Regions from separate parts of the Streptomyces sp. NPDC003038 genome, predicted to be linked through region 1. Evidence: riboswitches for the same ligand, from Rfam matches in the RefSeq annotation. Region 1 holds a riboswitch; the other holds the start of a gene.
What was found. A riboswitch is a leader RNA that binds a small molecule or an ion and turns the genes downstream of it on or off. The one in region 1 is predicted to bind glycine.
Positions count from the first base shown of each region.

Region 1 (5,066 bases):
ATGACGCTGATGAGCGACGGCGCCACCGTGTACGAGTGCACCTCGCCGGACCAGGTGGTGAGCCTGCTCCAGGGCGGGCAGGGGGTCTTCGGCATCGCCGTGGGCGTGGTCTGGCGCGACGTCGAGAGCGCGCTGTCGCAGCTCCACGGGGAGCGCGTGGACACCGGCGAGACCCTGGTGGGGCACAATCCGGCGGACGAACTCGCGGCCCGCCGCAACCGCGCTGTCTGATCTCCGGTTCGGTTCCCCGGCCTGCGGCCGGGGGCCCGCCGGCGCGTCCTGCCGGCTCGCGCCGCCTCCGTACCCTTCGCCCCGGCAGAGGCGCGGGCGTCGCCCGGGCCTCTGCCGGGCGCCATTGTCAGAGGCATAGGGCAGCATCGGGGCTGTGAGAGCCGCGCCGACGATCCTGCACCTGGACATGGACGCCTTCTACGCCTCCGTGGAGCAGGCGTCGAAGCCGAGCCTGCGCGGCAAGGCCGTCATCGTCGGCGGGCTCGGGCCGCGCGGGGTCGTCGCGACCGCCTCGTACGAGGCCAGGCGGTTCGGCGTCCATTCGGCGATGCCGACGGCCCAGGCCAGGCGGCTCTGCCCGAACGGCGCGTATCTCTTTCCGCGCTTCAGTCTCTACCGGCAGGTCAGCGACGTGGTCATGGCCCTCCTGCGGGAGCTGTCGCCGCTGGTGGAGCCGCTCAGCCTGGACGAGGCCTTCGTGGACCTGGAGGCGGGCGGCACGGCCTTCGACGCGCAGACGGCCCGGGCGGCGGGTGAGCGGCTGCGGGCGGACATCCGGGCGGTCACGGGGCTCAGCGGGTCCGTGGGGCTGGCCGGGTCGAAGATGCTGGCCAAGGTGGCCTCCGAGGAGGCCAAGCCGGACGGGCTGCTGCTGATCGAGCCGGGGACCGAGCGGGAACTGCTCGCGCCGATGTCCGTGCGGACGCTGCCCGGGGTGGGGCCGGCCACCGGGGAGCACCTGCGGCGGGCCGGAATCACCACGGTGGGGGAGCTGGCCGAGGCCGGTGAGGACGAGCTGGTCCGGATGGTCGGGCGCGCGCACGGCGTCGGGCTGTACCGGATGGCGCTGGGGCTGGACGACCGGCCGGTCGTCGCGGAGCGGGACGCGAAGTCCGTGTCGGTCGAGGACACCTTCGACGTCGACCTGCACGACCGGGTGCGGATCCGCAACGAGGTGCAGCGGCTCGCCGACCGGTGCGTGCAGCGGCTGCGGGGATCGGGGCACTCGGGTCGCACGATCGTGCTGAAGGTGCGGCGGTACGACTTCTCGACGCTCACGCGGTCCGAGACGCTGCGGGGCCCGACGGATGACCCGGGCGTCGTGCGCGAGGCCGCGGCGCGGCTCCTGGAGGGGGTCGACACCACGGGCGGCGTGCGGCTGCTGGGGGTGGGCGTGACCGGGCTGGCCGATTACACCCAGGAGGACCTGTTCGCCCAAGCCTCCGCGCTGGCCGCCGGTACGCCGGCCGCTGAAGCGCAGGGGGAGGGTGTGCCCCGCGGGACCGATGCCGCGGAGGCGGCCGGTGAGATCCCGGCGGACGGTGCGGCCGCCGGGGTGAGGGGGACCGCGGGAGTCCCTGGGGCGAGCGGGGGCGGGGGAGTGCCGGTGGGCGAGCCGGTGTCCCGCGAGCCGCAGCCGGGGCCGCGGACGCCCGCCGGGGAGCCCGCTGGGGAGCTGGCCGCGGAGCCCGCCGGGGAGCTGGCCGCGGAGCCGGAACCCGCCGCCGAGCGGCGCTGGCCGGCCGGGATCGACGTACAGCATGCCGTGTACGGGCCCGGGTGGGTGCAGGGCAGCGGGGTGGGGCGGGTGACCGTACGGTTCGAGCAGCCCGGATCGCTGCCCGGCCGGGTGCGCACCTTCCGGGTGGACGACCCGGAGCTGGAGCCGGCCGATCCGCTGCCGCTGGTGGGGGAGGGCGGGGCCGGCACCGCCGGCGACGCCGGAGCTTAGACCTGGACGACCCTAGGCCGTCTCTTTCGGATCTTGCCGGGCCCGCGCTGCCCGGCACCGCACCTCGCTGTACTGCGTTCGCTGCGCTCACTGCGTCTCGGCTCCTCTTCGAGGATCTTGGAGGCCGAGCTGTCGGAAGCGCCCCAGTACGTCCAGTACAAGGACGCTCCTCCGCCTTGCGATGCACGGCACCGGTCAACGCGGGCTCGGCCGACAAGATCCGAAAGAGACGGCCTAGCCCTCGTCGCCTGCCAGGCGGCCGAAGTCGCGGTCGCCCTCATGGACGGGAGGGTGCTGGAACTCGCTCGGGAGGGTCACGTCCAGGCCGTAGTGGTGGTAGAGCTGCAGCTCCTGTTCGGGGGAGAGGTGGCGGCCGACGCCGAAGTCGGGGGCGTCCTTGATCAGGGAGCGTTCGAAGGGCACCCGCAGGGTGTCTCCGACCAGCTCGCTCGGCTCCAGCGGGACGAAGGCGTCCCGGCTGAACAGGCCTGTCCGGACGGCGGCCCACTCCGGGACACCCGTGGCATCGTCGAGGTAGACCTCGTCAATAGTGCCGATCTTGGTGCCGTTGCGGTCGAACGCCTTGCGGCCGATCAGGCTGCGCGGATCGATGTCGGTCTGCACGGTCCCTCCACGTGGTCGCAACTCCTCCGTAATGACTACAGAAGGGCATATTCGGACAGGAGGCCACTCGGGGAGGGGCCGGATCCTCGCTGGTAGGCTGGGTAACGGCTGTCGACCCTGTGCGGGAGAGTCCTCCGAGTGAACGAGACGGAGGCGCCGAAGGAGCAAATCCTCCCCGGAATCTCTCAGGCATACGTACCGCACGGACGAGGCCACTCTGGAAAGCAGGGGCGGGTACCGGGCGCAGTGCCGGTTCCTCTCCTCACCGACGGTGAAAGCCGGATCTCGCGGGCTGTGCCCGCGGCTCCGGTGAAGCTCTCAGGTTGAGATGACAGAGGGGGAGGCCGTCCGGGTGCCCGCGCCGTGGTGCCCCTCGCAGGTCATACGACCAGGAGGCCTCCGTACATGACCGCCAACCGCATTCCGCTCTCCCAGCTGGAGCGAGGCATCCCCTTCGAGCAGCGCCACATCGGCCCGGATGCCGAGGCGCAGGCGAAGATGCTCGCCCAGGTGGGCTACGGCTCCCTGGACGAACTGACCGCAGCCGCGGTGCCCGATGTGATCAAGACCGCCGGCGCGCTGAACCTGCCCGAGGCGCGCACCGAGGCCGAGGTGCTGGCCGAGCTGCGCTCGCTCGCCGACCGCAACCAGGTCCTCTCCTCGATGATCGGTCTCGGCTACTACGGGACCTTCACCCCGCCGGTGATCCTGCGCAACGTCATGGAGAACCCGGCCTGGTACACGGCGTACACGCCGTACCAGCCCGAGATCTCGCAGGGCCGGCTGGAGGCGCTCCTCAACTTCCAGACGGTCGTCGCCGAGCTGACTGGGCTGCCGACCTCGGGCGCTTCCCTGCTCGACGAGGGCACCGCGGCGGCCGAGGCCATGTCGCTGGCCCGTCGTGTGGGCAAGGTCAAGAACGGCGTCTTCCTCATCGACGCCGACGCGCTGCCCCAGACCATCGCCGTGATCCAGACCCGCGCCGAGCCCACGGGCGTGGAGGTCGTCGTCGCCGATCTCTCGGACGGCATCCCGGCCGAGATCGCCGAGCGCGGTGTCTTCGGCGTCCTGCTCCAGTACCCGGGCGCCTCCGGTGCCGTGCGGGACCTGAAGCCGGTCATCGAGCAGGCGCACGGGCTCGGCGCCATCGTCACCGTCTGCGCCGACCTGCTCGCGCTGACCCTGCTGACCTCGCCGGGTGCCCTGGGCGCGGACATCGCCGTCGGTACCACGCAGCGGTTCGGCGTCCCGATGGGCTTCGGCGGCCCGCACGCCGGCTACATGGCCGTCCAGGACAAGCACGCCCGCTCGCTGCCCGGCCGCCTCGTCGGCGTCTCCGTGGACGCGGACGGCAACAAGGCCTACCGCCTGGCGCTGCAGACCCGTGAGCAGCACATCCGCCGCGAGAAGGCCACGAGCAACATCTGCACCGCCCAGGTGCTGCTGGCCGTCATGGCGGGCATGTACGCCGTCTACCACGGCCCGGACGGCCTGCGCACGATCGCTCGCCGCACCCACCGCTACGCCGCCCTGCTCGCCGCCGGTCTGACCGCCGGCGGGGTCGAGGTCGTGCACGGCGCGTACTTCGACACGGTCACCGCCCGCGTTCCGGGCCGTGCGGCCGAGGTCGTCGGGGCCGCACGCGAGGGTGGGGTCAACCTGTTCCAGGTCGACGCCGACCTGGTCTCCGTCGCGTGTGACGAGACCACCCTGCGCGCCGACATCGAGGCCGTCTGGGCCGCCTTCGGCGTCAGCGGCGACGCCGCGGACATCGAGGCGCTCGACGCGACCGCGGCCGACGCGCTGCCGGAGGGGCTGCTGCGCTCGGACGCGTACCTGACCCACCCGGTCTTCCACCAGCACCGTTCCGAGACCGCGATGCTGCGGTACCTGCGCAAGCTCGCGGACAAGGACTACGCGCTGGACCGCGGCATGATCCCGCTGGGCTCCTGCACCATGAAGCTCAACGCGACCACCGAGATGGAGCCGGTCACCTGGCCCGAGTTCGGCCAGCTGCACCCCTTCGCTCCGGTCGAGCAGGCGGAGGGGTACCTCACGCTGATCACCGAGCTGGAGGAACGTCTCTGCGAGGTCACCGGCTACGACAAGGTCTCCATTCAGCCCAACGCCGGGTCCCAGGGTGAGCTCGCCGGCCTGCTGGCCGTGCGCGCCTACCACCGCGCCAACGGCGACGAGCAGCGCACCGTCTGCCTCATCCCGTCCTCCGCGCACGGCACCAACGCCGCCAGCGCCGTGATGGCCGGCATGAAGGTCGTCGTGGTCAAGACCGCCGACGACGGCGAGGTGGACGCGGACGACCTGCGCGCCAAGATCGAGCAGTACCGCGACGAGCTCGCCGTGCTGATGATCACCTACCCCTCGACGCACGGTGTGTTCGAGGAGCACGTCGCGGACATCTGTGCCCAGGTGCACGAGGCCGGCGGCCAGGTCTACGTGGACGGCGCCAACCTCAACGCCC
Region 1 is NZ_JBEXNN010000017.1:8,478-13,543, forward strand. It holds gene ABZX75_RS21325 (MerR family transcriptional regulator) at 1-231, shown strand, start outside; gene ABZX75_RS21330 (DNA polymerase IV) at 386-1,963, shown strand; gene ABZX75_RS21335 (PRC-barrel domain-containing protein) at 2,198-2,587, opposite strand; glycine riboswitch at 2,700-2,798, shown strand; gene gcvP (aminomethyl-transferring glycine dehydrogenase) at 2,993-5,066, shown strand, end outside.

Region 2 (5,066 bases), on a different contig from region 1:
GAGAAAGGCCCGGCCCCGCGCACAGCCAGGCCGGGCCCTCCCTAGCCGTGGCTCAGAGCGACGGGTACAGCGGGAACTTCGCGGCGAGGGCGGAGACGCGCGCCTTGAGGCTCTCCCCGTCGTACGCCGGCTTCAGCGCGGCCGCGATGATCTCCGCGACCTCGGTGAAGTCCTCGGCGCCGAAACCGCGCGTGGCGAGCGCCGGCGTACCGATCCGCAGGCCCGAGGTCACCATCGGCGGCCGCGGGTCGTTCGGGATCGCGTTCCGGTTGACCGTGATGCCGATCTCGTGGAGGCGGTCCTCGGCCTGCTGGCCGTCCAGCTCGGAGTTGCGCAGGTCCACGAGGACCAGGTGGACGTCCGTACCGCCCGACAGGACGGAGACGCCGACCTCGGTGACGTCCGGCTGCACCAGGCGCTCGGCGATGATCCTGGCGCCCTCCAGGGTGCGCACCTGGCGCTCCTTGAAGTCCTCCGAGGCCGCGATCTTGAAGGAGACCGCCTTGGCCGCGATGACGTGCTCCAGCGGGCCGCCCTGCTGACCCGGGAAGACCGCGGAGTTGATCTTCTTGGCCAGCTCCTGCGTCGACAGGATGACGCCGCCGCGCGGACCGCCGAGGGTCTTGTGCGTGGTGGTGGTGACGACGTGGGCGTGCGGCACCGGGTTCGGGTGCAGACCCGCGGCGACCAGGCCGGCGAAGTGGGCCATGTCGACCATCAGGTACGCGCCGACCTCGTCCGCGATCCGCCGGAAGGCGGCGAAGTCCAGCTGGCGCGGGTAGGCGGACCAGCCGGCGACGATCAGCTGCGGCTTGGACTCCTTGGCGAGGCGCTCGACCTCGGCCATGTCGACCTGTCCGGTCTCGTCGACGTGGTACGGAACCACGTTGTAGAGCTTGCCGGAGAAGTTGATCTTCATGCCGTGGGTCAGGTGACCGCCGTGGGCCAGGTTCAGGCCCATGATCGTGTCGCCCGGCTTCAGCAGCGCGAACATCGCGGCGGCGTTGGCCTGCGCGCCCGAGTGGGGCTGCACGTTCGCGTGCTCGGCACCGAAGAGCGCCTTGACGCGGTCGATCGCGATCTGCTCGACCACGTCGACGTGCTCGCAGCCGCCGTAGTAGCGACGGCCCGGGTAACCCTCGGCGTACTTGTTGGTCAGGACCGAGCCCTGGGCCTCCATGACGGCGACCGGAGCGAAGTTCTCCGACGCGATCATTTCCAGGGTCGACTGCTGGCGTACGAGCTCGGCGTCGACGGCGGCGGCGACGTCCGGGTCGAGCTCGTGGAGGGGGGTGTTCAGTACAGACATCGAGATCCCCTGGGGTTTCAGTTGTCGGAGTGGGTGAGCGCGGCGTACTCCTCGGCGGTGAGCACATCGCTCGGCTCCTGCGCGACGCGCACCTTGAACAGCCAGCCCCCCTCGAACGGCGCCGTGTTCACGAGCGACGGGTCGTCCACGACGTCCTGGTTGGCCTCGACGACCTCACCGGTGACGGGGGAGTACAGGTCGCTGACCGACTTGGTCGACTCCAGCTCGCCGCAGGTCTCGCCCTCGGTCACGGCGGAGCCGACCTCGGGGAGCTGGGCGTAGACGACGTCACCGAGCGCGGTGGCCGCGAACTCCGTGATGCCGACCGTCGCGACGCCGCCCTCGGCGTCCGACAGCCACTCGTGCTCCTTGGTGTAGCGCAGCTGCTGGGGGTTGCTCATGGCCTGATTCTCCTGGATGCGGGGGAGTGGATACGAACTGCGGTCTTGGGTACTGAGACGGTGCCGTACGGGTGCCCGTACGGCAGAGGTCGTGAGCGGAACGGCTGTGGGACTACTTCTGCCGCTTGTAGAACGGCAGGGCCACGACCTCGTACGGCTCATGCGTACCGCGAATGTCGACGCCGACGCCGGAGGTGCCGGGCGCGGCGTGCGCCGCGTCCACGTACGCCATCGCGATCGGCTTGCCCAGCGTCGGGGACGGGGCGCCGGAGGTGACCTCGCCGATGACCTGGCCGTCGGCCACGACGGGGAAGCCGGCGCGCGGCACACGGCGGCCCTCGGCGATCAGGCCGATCAGCTTGCGCGGCGGGTTGGTGGCGGCGCGCTCGGCGGCGGCCTCCAGCGCGGCGCGGCCGACGAAGTCGCCCTCCTTCTCGAACTTCACGACCCGGCCCAGGCCCGCGTCGAACGGGGTGAGGGAGGTGCTCAGCTCGTGCCCGTACAGCGGCATGCCCGCCTCCAGGCGCAGCGTGTCGCGGCAGGAGAGACCGGCCGGGACCAGGCCCACGCCCTCGCCCGCCTTGGTCAGCGCCTGCCACAGCTCCACGGCGTGCTCCGGGGCGACGAACAGCTCGAAGCCGTCCTCGCCGGTGTAGCCCGTACGCGCGATCAGCGCGGGCACCCCGGCCACCGTGCCCGGCAGGCCCGCGTAGTACTTGAGACCGTCCAGGTCGGCGTCGGTGAGCGAGGCGAGGATGCCGGGGGACTCCGGGCCCTGCACCGCGAGCAGCGCGTAGGCGTCGCGGTCGTCGCGGACCTCGGTGTCGAAGCCGGCGGCGCGCTCGGTCAGCGCGTCGAGGACGACCTGGGCGTTGGAGGCGTTGGCGACGACCATGTACTCGGTCTCGCCCAGCCGGTAGACGATCAGGTCGTCGAGGATGCCGCCGTCGGCCTGGCAGATGTGCGTGTAGCGGGCGCGGCCGACGCCGACGGTGGAGATGTTGCCGACCAGCGCGTAGTCCAGGGCCTTGACGGCCTCCGGGCCGGTCAGCGTGATCTCGCCCATGTGGGACAGGTCGAAGAGACCGGCCTTGGTGCGGACGGCGTTGTGCTCGTCGCGCTCGCTCGCGTACCGCAGCGGCATGTCCCAGCCCGCGAAATCGGTCATGGTCGCACCGAGGGAACGGTGCAGCGCATCGAGGGCGGTCAGACGGGGGGCAGTGCTCATGGGTGTGGCTCCCGGGTCCCAGGGCATCGACATGACATGACGAGGACGTTCCTCCCCATCTGTCATCGGAACCTGAGAGGTTCGCCGGGAGTTCCCCCGATCTTTCGATCACCGGGGAAGCCCGACTTGCACCTTGGGTGGAGCGCGCGCCCCACGGACGGCGGCGCGGCTCGCTTTTCAGATCTGCCTCATCCACGCGGTACGGGGCCTGAGAGATTCAAGGGAGGTACTTGCTCCTTCGGCGCCCGGGCACGGCCTTGCGGCGTGCCGGGACTCTCCCGCGCGGATTCAAGCGGCCGGTATGCAGTTGGTCCAGATGGCGCACATCATTGCACGCCTCGGTGAGGACCGGGTGTGCGGGCCCGGAAGAGGTACGGACACCGGGGCGCACAACGGCGCGGACACCGGCGCGGGCGTCGGGCGGCCGGACCGGAACCGGGGGCCGCGGGATTACCGTCTCTTTACACTCAGTGGGCAAGGGTCCTGGCGGCCCGAATCGGGGGAGGCGATCACTGTGCGGAGATTCGGAGTAGTGGCGGCGGCGGGAACCGTGGACGGGGTCCCGGCGCAGTGCGGTGTGCGCGCGCCCGAGGCCGTTCCGGAGGAAGGCCGCGCCCGGGTGCGGGACCTGCGCGGACCGGGGATCCGCGTACCGCAGCACCTCACCTTCGCCGAGGGGGACATCGTGGTGGTGTCCGGCCTGCCGGGCGGCGGCAAGAGCACGCTGATCAAGCGGGCCGCGGCGGGCGGGGGCATCGACTCCCAGGACGTGCGCGAGCGCTGGGAGCGCCGGATGCCGGCGGCGCTCCCGTACGCCGTGTACCGGCCGCTGGTCCGCGCCGCGCACTACCGGGGACTGTGGCGCACCCTGCGTTCCGGCGCCTCCGTGGTCGTCCACGACTGCGGTACGCAGAGCTGGGTACGGGGCCTCCTCGCCGCGGCGGCGCGCCGCCGCGGCCGGGCGCTGCACCTGCTGCTCCTGGACAGCAGCCCCGAGGAGGCCCTGTCCGGGCAGGCGGCGCGCGGCCGGCGCGTCTCCGCGTACGCCTTCGCCCGGCACCGGGGGGCGGTGACCCGCCTGCTGCGCGACGCGGAGGCCGGCCGGCCGCCGGCGGGCTGCGCCTCGGTGGTCCTGCTGGACCGCCGCTCGGCCGCCGCCGTGACCCGCATCGTGTTCCACGCCTGAGTGCTGCTGCCGGGTGCCGGTCCGGGCGGAGCCCGGCTGGGTCTGGCCGGAGCCCCAGCAGCGGAGCCCCAGCAGCGGGGCCGCGGCCCGGGGCCCGTTAGCCTCGGCACGACACATCGCGGAACCAACGGAGGCAACGGCACATGCAAGGCAGCGGCTGGCCGGGGAATGAGCTGGAGCAGGTGCTCGGGGCGGCGCTGGGGCAGCCGGACGCGGGGGCGCGGATCCTGGAGGTGCTCGGGCGCAGCCAGGTCTGGGTTCCGCTGCCGGGCGGTGGCGGCCCCGACGCCGCGAGCCTCAGCCTGCCCACGATGGACATCGGCGGGGCGGCGTACGTCCCGGTGTACAGCTCCGAGGCCCAGTTCCTCGCCTGCGCCGGACCCGGGATGGACTTCGCCGTCGCCCCCGCCGTGGAGTTCGCCCGCGGCCTGCCCCCGCAGCTCGGCATCGCGGTGAACCCCGAGGGCGCGGTCGGCGTCCCGCTGCCCCCGCCCGCCGTCGCCGAGCTGTGCCGCGCCGGCGGGGCCGGGCTCGACGGTCCGGCCACCGGCGGCCGCGTCCGGCTGTACGAGCCCGACTGGCAGGAGGACCCGGTGGACTTCCTGGCCGCCGCGGCCGAGGAGTTCCGGGCCTGCGGCGTGGTCGCGGCCGGGTACCGCTGCCTCGCCAGCGTCGAGGGCGGGGCGCCGCAGCTGTTCATCGGTGTCCGGCTGCTGGGATGGGAGCCTGAGGCGCGCAACGCGCCGATGGAGGCCCTCGGCCGGGCCATGACCAGGGTTCCGCCGCCGTGGCCCGTGCAGTTGATCCTCCTGGACGCCGCGCAGGACCCGATGACCGACTGGATCGGCGAGCGCGTGCGGCCCTTCTACCTTCCGTAGACCCGGCTTCCGTAGCCCCGCCTTCCGTAGGCCACCTTCGTAGACCCGCCTTCCGCAGGCCGGG
Region 2 is NZ_JBEXNN010000010.1:142,111-147,176, forward strand. It holds gene glyA (serine hydroxymethyltransferase) at 53-1,309, opposite strand; gene gcvH (glycine cleavage system protein GcvH) at 1,327-1,710, opposite strand; gene gcvT (glycine cleavage system aminomethyltransferase GcvT) at 1,823-2,938, opposite strand; glycine riboswitch at 3,126-3,229, opposite strand; gene ABZX75_RS15755 (AAA family ATPase) at 3,516-4,124, shown strand; gene ABZX75_RS15760 (enhanced serine sensitivity protein SseB) at 4,268-5,002, shown strand.
Region 2: it holds a riboswitch for glycine, as region 1 does, so the genes downstream of both, gcvT (glycine cleavage system aminomethyltransferase GcvT) here and gcvP (aminomethyl-transferring glycine dehydrogenase) in region 1, are expected to answer to the same signal.